2 regions of the Sphingomonas sp. SFZ2018-12 genome follow, and region 1 is predicted to be linked to the other one. Evidence: predicted binding sites of a transcription regulator. Region 1 holds the regulator's gene; the other holds the start of a gene.
What was found. The regulator LexA, encoded in region 1, represses DNA repair genes until DNA is damaged. The targets are predictions, from matches to a motif close to GTTCCNCNCTTGTTCT.
Positions count from the first base shown of each region.

Region 2: radA (DNA repair protein RadA) is a predicted target of LexA. The motif match lies at 3,107-3,122, and genes of this name have one in related genera.

Region 1 covers NZ_WTFM01000001.1:867,352-875,020, forward strand. The annotation lists gene GO308_RS04025 (hypothetical protein) at 1-172, shown strand, start outside; gene GO308_RS04030 (citrate synthase) at 194-1,477, opposite strand; gene gltX (glutamate--tRNA ligase) at 1,497-2,954, opposite strand; gene GO308_RS04040 (ComEC/Rec2 family competence protein) at 3,013-5,163, shown strand; gene lexA (transcriptional repressor LexA) at 5,157-5,834, opposite strand; gene GO308_RS04050 (molybdopterin molybdotransferase MoeA) at 5,889-7,103, opposite strand; gene katG (catalase/peroxidase HPI) at 7,290-7,669, shown strand, end outside.
Region 2 covers NZ_WTFM01000001.1:1,619,968-1,627,636, reverse strand. The annotation lists gene GO308_RS07585 (helix-turn-helix transcriptional regulator) at 1-193, shown strand, start outside; gene GO308_RS07580 (DUF5694 domain-containing protein) at 228-1,346, opposite strand; gene GO308_RS07575 (glycosyltransferase family 1 protein) at 1,405-2,571, opposite strand; gene GO308_RS07570 (DUF2945 domain-containing protein) at 2,662-2,880, shown strand; gene radA (DNA repair protein RadA) at 3,143-4,516, shown strand; gene GO308_RS07560 (CvpA family protein) at 4,575-5,144, shown strand; gene GO308_RS07555 (iron-sulfur cluster assembly scaffold protein) at 5,141-5,581, shown strand; gene GO308_RS07550 (cation:proton antiporter) at 5,584-7,362, shown strand; gene GO308_RS07545 (DUF423 domain-containing protein) at 7,359-7,669, shown strand, end outside.

The DNA.
Region 1 (7,669 bases):
GGTCCATGAAGTCCCGACGGTCGGCCTGATCGACGGCAACTGCACGACCGTGTTCTGTCTCACGCGGGTGAGCTACACGATCAACCCCGTCGTCGTCCGTACGGTGAGGCTGGGGCTCGACCGCACCGGATTTTCAGTCACGCGCCATCGTTGGAACACGCCGGCACCCTGACGGGGCCGGCGGGCCGGCGGATCAGCGCTGATTCACCGGCACGTAGTCGCGCTGCGTCGGGCCAGTATAGAGCTGGCGCGGGCGACCGATCTTCTGCTCGGGGTCGGAAATCATCTCGTTCCATTGCGCGACCCAGCCGACGGTGCGGGCAAGCGCGAATAGCGCGGTGAACATCGTGGTCGGGAAGCCGATTGCCGACAGGATGACGCCCGAATAGAAATCGACGTTGGGGAACAGCTTCTTCTCGATGAAATAGCTGTCGTTCAGCGCCATTTCCTCAAGCTGCAGCGCGACTTCGAACACGGGGTCGTTGACCTTCAGCGCGGCGAACACTTCGCGCACCGTCTGTTGCATCACCGTCGCGCGCGGATCGTAATTCTTGTAGACGCGGTGGCCGAAGCCCATCAGGCGGAACGGGTCGTCCTTGTTCTTCGCGCGCGCGATATATTCGGGAATGCGCTCGGGCGTGCCGATCTCGCGCAGCATGTTGAGCGCGGCTTCGTTGGCGCCGCCATGCGCCGGACCCCACAGGCAGGCGATGCCGGCCGCGATGCACGCAAAGGGATTGGCACCCGACGATCCGGCCAGCCGCACGGTCGAGGTCGACGCGTTCTGCTCATGGTCGGCATGGAGGATGAAGATGCGGTCCAGCGCCTTTTCGACCACCGGATTGACGTCATAATCCTCGGCCGGAACGCCGAAGGTCATGCGCAGGAAGTTGCCGGTGTAGGACAGGTCGTTCTTCGGATAGAGAAACGGCTGGCCGACCGAATATTTGTACGCCATCGCCGCGATCGTCGGCATCTTGGCGATCAGCCGGTGGCTGGCGATCAGCCGGTGGCGCGGATCGGTGATGTCGGTCGAGTCGTGGTAGAAGGCGCTGAGCGCGCCGACCACGCCGCACATGATTGCCATCGGGTGCGCGTCGCGACGAAAGCCGCGATAGAACATCGCCAGCTGCTCGTGCAGCATGGTGTGGCGGGTGATCGTGTAGGTGAACTCGTCCAGTTCCTGCTGGTTCGGCAGCTCGCCGTTGAGCAGCAGATAGGCGACCTCGGGAAAGGTCGAATGCTCGGCAAGCTGGCCGATCGGGTAACCGCGATGAAGCAGCACGCCTTCGTCGCCGTCGATATAGGTCAGCCCCGATTCGCAGCTCGCGGTCGAGGTGAAGCCGGGATCGTAGGTGAACATGCCCGTCTGGGCATAGAGCTTGCGGATGTCCACGACCTGGGGGCCGACCGAACCGGCGACGACCGGATATTCGACGTCCTTGCCCGGAACCTGCAGCTTCGCAGTGTCACCCATATCGCATCATCCTTTCAAACTAACGGCTGGCCGGGGCCGCCATCTGATCGGCGATCCGGCCAAGGCTTTCCGTGCGGCCCAGCAGGACCAGCACGTCGAAGATCGGCGGCGAGGTCCGCCGCCCGGTGAGCGCCGCGCGCAGCGGCTGGGCCACCGCGCCCAGCTTGACCTGTGCCTGCTCGGCGACGGCGCGGATCGCGGCCTCGGTCGTCTCCGTATCCCACGTGGCGAGCGCGTCAAGCGCCGCATGTGCAGATGCGAGCAAGATCGCGGCATCGCCGGCCAGCAGCGGCGCGGCGTCGGCGTCGATCGCCAGCGGACGCGTGCGGAACAGGAACGCCGCGCCGTCGGCCAGCTCGTCGAGATTGGTCGCGCGCGGCTTCAGCACCGGCATCGTGCGCACCAGCAGGTCGCGTTGCGCGGCGGCCAGCGGCGCGGGCAGGCGCGCCTCGACCAGGTCCGCCAGCCGTGCATCGTCGGCGGCGCGGATATAGTGACCGTTCAGGTTCTCCAGCTTCTTGAGGTCGAACCGGCTGGGCGATCGCCCGACATTGGCGAGATCGAACAGTTCGACCGCGCGGGCCCGGTCGATGATCTCCTCGTCCCCGTGACCCCAGCCGAGGCGCAGCAGATAATTGCAAAGCGCCTCCGGCAGCATGCCCATTTCGTCGCGATAGGCCTCGACCCCCAGCGCACCGTGGCGCTTCGACAGCTTGGCGCCGTCCGCGCCATGGATCAGCGGGACGTGCGCATAGACCGGCTCCGGCCATCCCATCGCGCGAATTACGCCGAGCTGGCGGAAAGCGTTGTTCAGGTGATCGTCGCCGCGGATGACGTGCGTGACGCCCATGTCATGATCGTCGACCACGACCGCCAGCATATAGGTCGGCGTGCCGTCCGACCGCAGCAGGACGAAATCGTCGATCTCGGCATTCTGGACCGTGACGTCGCCCTGAACCCGGTCGGCGATCGTCGTCGCGCCGTCGTGATCGGCCTTCAGCCGGACGACGAACGGCGCGCCCGCAGGGGCGTCGGCGGGATCGCGGTCGCGCCAGCGGCCGTCGTAGCGGATTGGCTGACCCGCCGCGCGCTGGGCCTCGCGCAGTTCGGCGAGTTCCTCGGGCGTCGCGTAGCAGCGATAGGCGGTGCCGGCGGCCAGCATCTGGTGCGCCACCTCCGCATGGCGCGCGGCACGGGCGAACTGAAAGACCGGATCGCCGTCCCAGTCGAGCCCGAGCCAGCGCATCCCGTCGAGGATCGCGTCGATCGCCGGCTGCGTCGAGCGTGCCCGGTCGGTATCCTCGATCCGCAGCAGGAAGCGGCCGCCATGGTGGCGGGCAAAGAGCCAGTTGAACAGCGCAGTGCGCGCGCCGCCGATGTGCAGGAACCCGGTCGGGGACGGCGCGAAGCGCGTGACGATGTCCGTGGTGGATGCGGTGGTGCCGGCCGGGCGGCCGGTATCTTCGGTTGCGCTCAAACGCGCATACTCCCAAGCTGGATAATCGATGGCCAGGATAGCCGCGACCGCCCCTAGCATGGCCCCCGCGCCGCTTCAAATCGGCGGCGGCGGGTGGACTCGACGCCGCTTGAACGGACTGGAGGCACGGCTGGAGGCCGAGCGCGGGCAACTGCCCCTGTGGCTGCCCGTGGCGCTCGGCGGCGGCATCTCGGCCTGGTTCCTGCTGCCTGACCCGATCGCCTGGTGGGGCTTTGGCGGGCTGATGGCCGCGCTTGCCCTGGTTGCGATCGCATGGGGTGGGGGCGGGCGGGCACCGCGCGTGCTGGCAGCGGGGGCAGTCGCCGCACTGGTCGGGTGCGCGCTGATGGGGTGGCGGGCCGACCACGTCGCCGCGCCCGTGCTGGCGCGACCTTCGGTGGTGACGATCGATGGCCGGGTCGATCGGGTGGAGCCGCTGCCCGCGCGCGAGATCGTCCGACTGCGCATCGCGACGCTGCCGGGGTCGGGCCTGCCGCCGCGCCTTCGCGTCAACGTGGCCGACACGGATTTGCCCGCCGATGTGCGACGCGGCGCGCGGGTCCGCCTGCGCGCACGGCTGGTGCCGCCGCCCCCCGCCGGAGTGCCCGGAGGCTATGATTTTGCGCGCGTCGCCTGGTTCGAGGGATTGGGCGCGACCGGGCGGGCATTGGGGCGCGTGGCGCTCGTCACCCCCGGCGCGGACGCGGGTGCGCCGCTTCGCGATCGACTGTCGGCGCATATCCGCAGCCGGCTGCCGGGCAGCGGCGGCGGCATTGCCGCGGCGCTCGCCACCGGGGACGAAGGCGGCATCGCCGACGACGATGCCGAGGCGATGCGGCGGTCGGGCCTGGCGCACCTGCTGTCCGTCAGCGGCCTTCACGTGACCGCGGTGGTGGGCGCGACGATGCTCGTCATGCTCCGCCTGCTCGCGCTCAGCCCGTGGCTCGCGTTGCGCGTGCGCTTGCCGGTCGTGGCGGCGGGCACGGCGGGGCTGGCGGCAATCGGCTATACCTGGCTGACGGGCGCGGAGGTGCCGACGGTGCGGTCGTGCATCGCCGCCCTGCTGGTGCTCGCCGCCTTGGCGATCGGGCGGGAGGCGATCACGCTGCGGCTGATCGCGGCGGGCGCGACGATCGTGCTCCTCATCTTTCCCGAAACGCTGGTCGGCCCGAGTTTCCAGCTCAGCTTCGCCGCCGTCACCGCGATCGTCGCGTTGCACGAGCATCCGCGCGTCCAGGGCTGGTTCGCGCGGCGCGAGGAGAGCGGCGCGCGCCGGTTGGTCCGTGCGCTCGGCACGACGCTGCTGACCGGGTTGGCCGTAGAGGCGGCGCTGACGCCGATCGCACTGTTCCATTTCCACAAGTCCGGGCTGTACGGCGCGCTCGCCAATATCATCGCCATCCCGATGACGACGTTCGTCATCATGCCGGTCGAGGCGATGGCGCTGATCGCCGACACGATCGGCCTGGGCGCGCCCTTCTGGTGGATCGCGGGCGTCGCGCTCGACCTGTTGCTCGCGATCGCGCACGCCACCGCCAATGCGCCCGGCGCGATCGCGACGCTGCCGTCGATGCCCGCCGGGGCCTTTGCCGCGATGATCGCCGGCGGGTTGTGGCTGATGCTGTGGCGGACCCGCTGGCGACGCTGGGGGGCCGTGCCGCTGTTGATCGGCGCGGTATGGGCGTTGGGGACGCCGCCGCCCGATCTGGTCGTGACCGGCGACGGCCGCCATCTGGCGCTGCGCACGGATGACGGCGGCCTGGCGCTGCTGCGCGCGCGATCAGGCGACTATGTCCGCTCGATCCTGGGTGAGGCGAGCGGCGTCGACGGCGCGGCGGATGCGCTCGATACCCATCCCGCCGCGCGATGCAACCGCGACCTGTGTGTGGTGGAGCATCGCGAAGGCGAACGACGCTGGCGGATCGCCGCGACGCGCAGCAGCTATCTCGTGCCCATCGCCGAGATCGTCCGGCTGTGTCGCGATGTCGACATCATCGTCAGCGAGCGCCGGTTGCCGCGTCGCTGCACGCCGCGCTGGCTGAAGCTGGATCGCGGGACACTGGCGCGAACCGGCGGGGTCGCGATCGCGTTCGGCGCGGGCCGGGTGACGACGGTGCGCCGGCCCGGCGATCGCCATCCCTGGCTCGACCCTGCAACGGTGCAACGGCCGCGCGTGACCTCACGCCCTCGGCGTTCTTCCGGTCAGTAGCGACGCAGCAACCCGGCAAGCCGCCCCTGTACGCGCACCTGGTCGGGACGGTAACGTTGCGGATCGTAGCTGCGATTGGCCGGATCGAGCCGGATCATCGCGCCCTCGCGACGGAAATATTTGAGCGTGGCCTCATTCTCGTCGATCAACGCCACGACGATCTCACCGTCGCGCGCGGTCTCGGTCCGACGCACCAGCGCATAGTCGCCATCGAGGATGCCGGCCTCGACCATCGAATCGCCCGCGACTTCGAGCGCATAATGATCGCCCGCGCCCAGCAACGCGGCGGGCACCGGCAGCATCTGCTGCCCCTCCATCGCCTCGATCGGCACGCCGGCCGCGATCCGGCCGTGGAGGGGAATTTCGATCACGTCGTTGGCGGGGGCTGGCCGCTGCGGTGCCTGGCTCGGCGGGGTACCCGTGGCGGCCGCGCCCTTGCCCTTCTTGGCTTCCGGTCGCTCGGGCATCCGCAGCACTTCGAGCGCGCGGGCGCGATTGGGCAGGCGGCGGATGAAATGGCGTTCCTCCAGCGCGCTGATCAGCCGGTGCACGCCCGACTTCGACTTGAGGTCGAGCGCCTCCTTCATCTCCTCGAACGACGGCGACACCCCGGTTTCGGCGAGGCGATCCGAGATGAAACAGATCAGTTCATGCTGCTTGCGCGTGAGCATCGGGGTTCTCCGTCGGAACAGACCCGGAACTTTTAGGAAACGCGGGGAACGCTGTCAAGCACCCGCGGGCGCGAGCGGCAGGATTTCCACCGAGTCGCCGGGCGCAGCGGCCGGAGCGTCGGGCGCGCGCACGATCAGGCAGTCCGCGTCGGCGAGCGCGTGGAGCATCGAGCTGTCCTGTCGCGCCGGCTCGACCACAATGCCGTTGACGCGCATTGCGCGTCGATAGTCCGCGCGTGGCCCGTTGGGAGGCAGGGCGACCCCCAGCATCGCGGTCGTCATCGCCGGGAACGGATCGCGCGCGCCCAGCCGTGCCCGGATCAGCGGCAGGACGAACAGCGTCGCGGTGACGAATGCGGAAACCGGATTGCCGGGCAGGCCGATCGCCACCATCGCGCCGCGCGTGCCGGCCATCAACGGCTTGCCCGGCCGCATCGCGATCCGCCAGAAATCGAGCGTGACACCCGCCGCCGCCAGCGCCGGGCGGACCAGGTCATGGTCGCCGACCGACGCGCCGCCGCTGGTGACGAGCAGGTCGGCGTCGACCGTGCCGAACGCCGCGGTCAGCGTATCGAGATCATCGGGCAGGATGCCGAGGTCGATCAGGTCGACGGGCAGGTTGGCCAGCATCGCGGCAAGCATCACCCCGTTGCTTTCGGGCAGCTGCGCCGGGCCGATCGGATCGCCGGGCCGCACCAGTTCATTGCCGGTCGCCGCGATCGCGACGCGCAGCCGGCGATGGACGGGCAGGGTGGCGTGACCCGCGATCGCGGCGAGCGCGATACACGGTGGGGTCAATTGCGCGCCCGCCGCGATCAGCGGCGCGCCCGCGACGAAGTCCAGCCCGCGCGGCCGGATGTTCGCGCCGATGGCAGCCGGACCTTCGCCGCTGAGCTTGAGCCGGTCACGCTCGCGCAGCGCCTCCTCCTGCACCAGCACCGTGTCCGCCCCGGCGGGCACGGGCGCGCCGGTGAAGATCCGCACCGCCTGACCGATGCGGACCTGCCCCGTGAAGGGCGCGCCTGCCGCGCTTTCCCCGACGATCCGGAGCGGTGCCCCCAGATCGGCGAAGCGCAACGCATAACCGTCCATCATCGCCAGGTCGCTCGCCGGCTGGGTGCGCGCGGCCTGCACCGGGGCGGCGGCCCAGCGCCCGGCCGCGGCGTGCAGGGCGGCGTGTTCGACGGGCGTCGGTCCGGCGAGTGCGAGCAGGCGGCGCTGGGCTTCGGCAACGGCCAGCGGCGCGGGATTTGGAGGAGCGGCGTTCATCGCCACGTGCTCTAGCGGGTTTGACCCCTGAGAAAAGCGGCGTCGGGCGATTTCGCCGATCGTTTCTCAGCCGCTTTCGATCAGTCTGACCGGATTAAACGTCTGGACGAATCCGCAAGCCGGCGCAATCCTTCGCGGCAGAGAGAGACCAAGTTCCCAGAGCAAAACTGCAGGATTGGAGAAGCCATGAACGTCGAATCGAAATGCCCGATCCACGGCAATCACATGGACGGCGCGGCCGTCCTGTTCGGCATGACCAACCGGCTTTGGTGGCCGAACCAGCTCGATCTTTCGATCCTCAACAAGAATTCTCCACTCGTCGACCCGATGGGCGAGGATTTCGATTATGTCGCCGAGTTCAAGGCGCTGGATCTCGCCGCTGTGAAGGCGGACATCACCGCGCTGATGACCGATTCGCAGGAATGGTGGCCGGCCGATTTCGGTCATTACGGTCCGCTGTTCATCCGCATGGCGTGGCACGCCGCGGGTACCTATCGCATCGGTGACGGGCGCGGTGGCGCGGGTGCCGGGCAGCAGCGTTTCGCCCCGCTCAACAGCTGGCCGGA
Region 2 (7,669 bases), 750 kb from region 1:
GCGCTTCCTGGCGGGCGAGATGACCCAGGCGGACCTGGGGCAGCAGGTCGGGTTGACCCGCCAGACGATCGCGGCGATCGAGCAGGGGCGCTATTCCCCGACGCTGGAAACCGCGTTCCGCATCGCGCGCGTGTTCGACAAGCCGCTGGAGGCGGTGTTCCAATGGGCAGAGGAGGCCGGTTCGGACGATTGACCGGGCATGGCCCGACCTCGACCGGTCGGCCGCGTCAGCGCAGGACGACCCCGGCATCGACCAGCCGCACGTCGTGCATCTGGTTGAGATACGCCTCGTAATAGCCCTTGTGCGATGCGCCGACGATCGCGAGCAGCCGCGTGCCCGGCTGGCGGCCCAACACGTCGCGGAGATTGGCGACCATCCGCAGGTTGCGCGTTTCCCAATAGCCGACATAGCCGCGGCCGAACTGCTGGGGGGACGGCTCGACCAGCGCCGCGCCGAAATCGGAGCGATAGGCGCGGTCGGGATAGGTGGGCGCATTATAGGCGCGGTACATGGCCAGCACGCCATCGGGCTGCGCAAGGCCGGCATTGAGCCGCTCGTCCTCCGCCTGACGCGCGCGGGTGTCGGGGTTGTCCCAGGCGCGCATGATCGCCTCGCCCGCAGCCTGGCGCTCGGCGGGATCCGCGCTGTCGGGCGCATCCGCGCTATGGTCGTCGACGCTCCACACGCGTTCCAGTCCGAGCCGTGCCGCCAGAGTCGCGCCGATCAGGACCGATTCGTTGCGCCGCCGGGCCAGCGCGGCAAGTTCGTTCACCAGCGCATCGTCCAGACCGTCGCCGGCGCGCCGCTCCTGCTCCGGCAGGCGCAGCCATTGCACCAGCGCCGAATGACGCTCGCCCGCCGCCAGAAACACCGCAGCCAGGCGCCGCCGGTCGGCCGCACCCGGCGCGGCCGGCCACGCGGCGAGCAGGCGCTCGGCCTCCGCATTTGCCGCGGGCACGTCGAGCCCGGTCGCGCGGGCGGCGGCGGTGACGTTCGGGCAATAATCGTCGACGGTGGCGGCATAGCGCGCGGGATAGCGGCGCAGCGCGTCGCATTGCAGGCCCGACAGATCCTCTGTTGCGATCGCGGTGGGACGCCATGCCGCCAGGCGATCGAGCAGCGGATCGAGCATCGACGGCGTGAAGAAATCCGGTGCGCCGGACAGATGCGGAGAGCCGAGCGTGAGCACCTCGTTCGGTGCGCCGGCGGGCGGCCCCTTCAGCGTGTCCGGGTGGAACGCCGGCCGATAATCCTGTGCGAGTGCGGCACCGGCAGCCAGAACCGACAGCGCCGAAATGCCACGCAAGACGGAACGGAGGCTCCACGACAGATTGAAAATGCGCATGTCGAGGGATTAACGCAGGTGCCTTATATTGGCAATACACTCGATGCCGGCACGGTGTTCAGGCGCGGCAGTCAACCGATTGTTGCGGCGCCAGCACCTCCAGATACGCCTCCAGCGCCGCCTGGTTGGCGCTTTCCCAGACATAGCGCTGCGCGGCGCGGTGGCCGGCCTCGCCCGCCGAGCGGCGGAGCGCGGGGTCCTCGACCAGCTGCTGGATCGCATCGGCATAGGCGCGGATATCGGTCGGGGGCACCAGAAAGCCGGTGACGCCCTGCTGCACCAGATCGACCGCGCCGGTCGCGCGGGCGGCGACGACTGCGACGCCCGCCGCCATCGCCTCGGTCGTCACATTGCCGAAGGTTTCGGTGACGCTGGGCATGAAGAACACGTCCATGCCGGCAACCGCGCGGCCGAGATCGTCGCCCGACTGGAAGCCGGTGAAGATCGCCTCGGGCACGCGTTCGGTGAACCAGCCGCGTGCCGGGCCGTCGCCGATCACCAGCACCTTGTGCGGCACGCCGCGCCGTTTCAGCTCCGCGATCACGTCGGCAAAGATGCCCAGCCCCTTTTCGAGTACCAGCCGGCCGAGAAAGCTGACCGCGACGTCCTCATCGCCGATGCCTAGCGATCGCCGCCACGCGAGGTCGCGGCGGGCGGGGTTGAAGCGCGCATGGTCGATGCCGCGCGACCAGATCGAAATCGGCGTCGTCACCCCCCAGCCGCGCAGCACCTCGCCCATGCTGGGGCTGGGCACCAGCACGCGATCGACGCGGTTGTAGAAGCGCTTCGACAGCCCGATCATCAGCGGCTCGAGCATGCCCAGGCGGTAATAGCGCGCATAGGTTTCGAACCGGGTGTGGAGTGAGGCGACCGTCGCGATGCCGTTGCGCCGCGCCCAGCTGACCGCGCGGTGGCCGGTGATTTCGGGTGCGGCGACGTGGACGAGGTTGGGAGCAAAGGCAGCAAGGTCGCGCCTGACCCCGCCCGACAGGCCAAGCCCCAGGCGATATTCGTCGCGCCCGAGCGGCAGCGCGAGCGCGGGCACGTCGACCAGGTCGCCGGTCGGCTCGAACGCGGGACGTGCGACCGTCGGCGAATAGACGCGCAGGGTGACGCCGGCATCGAGCAGGTGGCGCGCAAGCTTGTTCAACGCCTGGTTCGCGCCGTCGCGGACATAGTTGTAGTTCCCGCTGAAGATCGCGACGCGGATGTCGGAGGGCTGCATCGGCGAGCGCATAGCCGTCGCCGCGCGGCTTGCCAACGGAACGCGCACAGGCGGTGCGGGTTGTCACGCCGTCAGCACGGGAGCGCGAAGATGGCGAACAGCTTCAAAAAGGGTCAGGCGGTGACGTGGCACTGGGGCAGCGGCACGGCGAAGGGCAAGGTGGCCGAACGCTTCGACCGCCGCGTCCAGCGCACGATCAAGGGCAGCAAGATCGTCAAGAACGGGACGAAGGACAATCCGGCCTATCTGGTCGAGCAGGAAGACGGGGGACGCGCGCTGAAGCGCGGGAGCGAGTTGAGCGCGGGGTGAGGTCTCAAAAAGGGTAATCGCGCGAAGGCGCGAAGGCGCGAAGATTAGGTGTTTTTCACGCAGAGACGCGAAGGACGCAGAGCGGTTTCGCCGAGCAGCGGCTGTCCCTCTCCTGCAATCGGGGCGGGACGGGCCAACACGTCAATTCCCCTCCGCGTCCTCTGCGCCTTCGCGCCTTCGCGTGAACAAATCCCCGAGCGCCAACGAACCGAACGCCGCTTCGGCTATTCCCTTTTTGTTCCACCCGTCCTAAACTCATCGGATGGCAAAGCCCCGCAAGCGTTATGTCTGTCAGCAATGCGGTTCCGCGACGTCGCAGTGGCAGGGCCAGTGCGCGGATTGCGGGGCGTGGAACACGCTGGTCGAGGATGCCGGTGCGGTGGTGACGCCGTTCCAGGCGCGGCACAATCTGCAATCGGGCGGGCGCGCGATCCTGATGTCGGGGCTAGACACCGACGTGCCGCTGCCCGAGCGGATGGCGACGGGAATTGCCGAGCTTGACCGTGCGCTGGGGGGTGGCTTTGTCGAGGGATCGGCGACGCTGATCGGCGGTGATCCGGGGATCGGCAAGTCGACCCTGCTGTTGCAGGCGGCGGCGAAGCTGGCGCTGGCGGGCAAGCGCGTCGCCTATGTCTCGGGCGAGGAAGCCGCCGACCAGGTGCGGCTGCGCGCGCGGCGGCTGGGGCTGGGCAATGCGCCGGTGCAACTGGCGGCGGCGACATCGGTGCGCGACATCCTGACGACGGTGGGGCAGGGAGTGGCACCCGACCTGCTCATCATCGATTCAATCCAGACGATGCACAGCGACCTGATCGAGGGCGCGCCGGGGACGGTCAGTCAGGTGCGGGCGAGCGCGGGCGAGCTGCTCCGCTTCGCCAAGGAACAGGGCACTGCCGTCGTGCTGGTCGGGCATGTCACCAAGGACGGCAGCATCGCGGGACCGCGCGTGCTGGAGCATATGGTCGACACCGTGCTGGCGTTCGAGGGCGAGCGCAGCCACCAATATCGCATCCTGCGCGCGGTCAAGAACCGGTTCGGCGGCACCGACGAGATTGGCGTATTCGCGATGGACACCGGCGGGCTGGCGGAAGTCGGCAACCCGTCCAGCTTGTTCCTGACCAGCCGCGACGAAAGCGTCACCGGCGCGGTGGTGTTCCCCGCGCTGGAAGGAACGCGGCCGGTGCTGGTCGAGGTGCAGGCGCTGACCGTGCGGCTGGCGAGCGGGGCGACGCCGCGCCGCGCGGTGGTCGGCTGGGACAGCGGCCGGCTGGCGATGGTGCTGGCGGTGCTGGAGGCGCGCTGCGGCCTCAGCTTTTCGACCGCCGAAGTCTATCTCAACATCGCCGGCGGCTATCGCGTGCAGGACCCCGCCGCCGATCTGGCGGTGGCGGCGGCGCTGGTCTCCGCGCTCGCCGAACGGCCGGTCGCGTCGGACATGATCGCATTCGGCGAAGTCGCGCTGTCGGGCGAGATCCGCCCGGTCGCGCACGGGGCGCTGCGGATGAAGGAAGCCGCCAAGCTGGGCTTCGGCCGCGCGATGGCGCCCGCCAGCCAGCAGCGCGAGGGCACCGGCATTGAGCTCGCCGGCTTCCGCACGCTGCGCCAATTCGTTGACCATATGCTCGGACGCGGCTAGCCGTCGAACGCACGGCGGATCGTCCGCCGATCCCGCATGAATGGATTTTTGGGCTCGCATGGACCTGACCGCGCTCGACATCATCGTGCTGATCGCAGTCGGGGGCGCGGCGGTGCTGGGCCTGTGGCGCGGCTTCGTCACCGAAGTGCTGTCGCTGATGGCGTGGATCTTCGTGGTGTTTGCGCTCAAGGTCGCGCACGCACCGCTGACCGAACTGCTGGTCGGCGGGGTCGGCACCGCGTCGGGCGCGGCGGTGCTCGCCTTCGCGATCCTGGCGGGGGGAACCTATTTCGGCGGGCGGATGGTCGCCAACGCGGTCGGCCGGCGCACGCGCACGTCGGTGCTGGGACCGATCGACCGGGGCCTGGGCTTCGGCTTTGGGGCCTTGAAGGGCCTGGTGCTGGCCAGCCTGGGCTTCCTGCTGGTCGTGCTGGTCTATGACACGCTGGGCGGCGGGCCGGCCGGGCGGCCGCAATGGATGGTGACGTCGCAGACCTATCCGCTGCTCAATTCGACCAGCGCGTCGATCGCCGACCTGGTCGATCGCCGCCGCCGGGGCGAGCCGCTGTTCGATAATGCGGCCGGCGCGGACGACGCGACCGCCGCCAACCGGACGCGGCCGAAATGAGCGCGCCGCTCTATAATGCGCGCATCCTGCGCCTGGCCGCGTCGATCCCGCACCATGCGCCGCTTGCGGACGCGATGGCGGTGGCGGAGAACAGGTCGTCGGTGTGCGGCAGCCGGGTGAAGGTGGCGGTGCGCGTCAATGCGGACGGGCGGCTGGAGGCATTGGGCCTGGACGTCAGCGCCTGTGCGTTGGGCCAGGCATCGGCAGCGCTGATGGCGAGCCACGCGATCGGGCGGCGTGGCGAGGAACTGGCGGCGGCGCGCGATGCGCTGACGGCATGGCTGGCGGGGGAGGGCGCGTTGCCCGACTGGCCCGAAATCGAACTGTTCGACGCCGCGCGCGCGCATGTCGCGCGCCATGCGTCGATCCGGCTGCCGTTCGAAGCGGTGGCGGCGGCAGTCGCGCAGGCCTGCGCCGCGCCAGTGGAGGCACGCTGACCATGGACGCGCACGGCCCCAATCTGATCACCGAGGGCGCGCCGTTGTTGGGCTTCGGCCTGGTCTTCGTCCTGCTGTTCCGCAAGCTGGGGCTGGGGGCGACGCTCGGGTTCCTGGTCGCCGGCGCGGTGGTCGGCCCGCAGGTGCTGGGGCTGGTGGGCGAGGCCGAATCGAAGCTGGTGATCGCCGAACTCGGCATCGTCCTGCTGCTGTTCCTGGTCGGGCTGGAGCTGAGCCCGTCGCGGCTGTGGCGGATGAAGCAGGATATTTTCGGGCTGGGGTTGCTCCAGGTGGTGCTGTGCGGCATCGCCATCGCCGGGCTGGTGTGGGGGGTGGCGCAATTCTCGCCTGCCGCCGCCGTGGCGCTTGGCCTGCCGCTGGCGCTGTCATCGACGGCGCAGGTGCTGCCGATGCTGCAATCAGCGGGCCGGTTGCGCACCCCGTTCGGCGAGCGCGCCTTCGCGATCCTGCTGTTTCAGGATCTGTCGATCGTGCCGCTCATCACCATCGTCGCGGCACTCTCGCGCAATCCGGCCGATGCGGGGGGGCCGCCCGGTTGGCTGCTCGGGCTCTATACCGTGCTGGCGATTGCCGGACTGGTGCTGTCCGGGCGCTTCCTGCTGCGGCCGCTGTTCCGGCTGATCGGCAATTTGAACGAGCGCGAGATGTTCGTGTTCGCCGGACTGTTCACCGTGCTCGCCAGCGCGGCGATCATGCAGGCGCTGGGGCTGTCCACCGCGTTGGGCGCATTCGTCGCCGGCGTGATGCTGGCCGACAGCCCCTATCGGCACGAGCTGGAAGCCGATGTCGAGCCGTTCCGCACGATCCTGCTCGGCCTGTTCTTCCTGGCGGTCGGCATGATGCTCGATCTGGGCGCGATTGCCGACCGGCCGGCGTTCGTCATCGGCATGGCGGTGCTGCTGATCGTCACCAAGACCGCGGTCATTGCGGGCATCGGCATGGCGTTCCGAATGGAATGGCGCCAGGCGCTCGCGCTCGGCCTGTTGCTCAGTCAGGGCGGCGAGTTTGGCTTCGTCCTGTTCACCCAGGCGCAGAACGCGCTGCTGATCGCGCCGGAGGCCGCCAGCCTGTTCGGCGCGATCGTCACCCTGTCGATGGCGACCACGCCGTTCCTGATGATGTTCACCCGCCGCTTCCGCGCCGATGTGACCGCCGACGCGACCGGCGAGGCGCTGGAAGGACCGAGGCATGACGGGGCGAGTGCGATCGTGGTCGGCTATGGCCGGTTTGGCCAGACGGTGGGCCAGATGCTGATCGGCCAGGGGCTGGCGGTGACGCTGATCGATACCGATCCCGAGACGATCGAGGTCGCGGGCAGTTTCGGCATGAAGGTCTATTACGGCAACGGCACGCGGCTGGAACTGCTGCGCCAGGCGGGGGCGGCGGATGCCGACCTGCTGCTGTTCTGCCTCGACGGCGACCAGCTCGATGCCGACGCGCTGCATGCGGTCAAGCACGCCTTTCCCCACGCCGCCATCATGCTGCGCGCCTATGACCGCCGCTCGGTCGTGAAGCTGAAGGGCGCGCCGGTCGAGCGAATCACGCGCGAAGTCTATGAATCCGCAATCGCGATGGCGCGCGACGCGATGCGCTGCGTCGGCGTCGACGAGACCGAGATCGAGCGCACCGAGGACGAATACCGCAAGATGGACGCCGATCGGCTGGGCATCCAGGTCGAGACCGGCGACCTCTATGCCGCGTCGGAAAAGCTGTTCTGGCGCCAGCGCCAGCGTGCCCGGACGGAAGAGCAGCCGACGTGAACCTGTTGCTGGGGCTTGCCGCGCTTTCGGGTGGCCTTGCAGTGGCGGCGGGCGCGTTCGGTGCGCATGGCGCGAGCGGGCAGGCACAGGAATGGCTGCGTACCGGCGGCATCTATCAGATGGTCCACGCCGTCGCCGCGATCGTCGCGGTGCAGGCGGGGGCGCGGGGCGCGGGCTGGCTGTTCGTCATCGGCGGGCTGGTCTTCGCCGGCACGCTCTACGCAATGGCGCTGGGCGCGCCGCGCTGGTTCGGCGCGATCACGCCGATCGGCGGCGTGCTGATGATCAGCGGCTGGCTGTGGCTGGC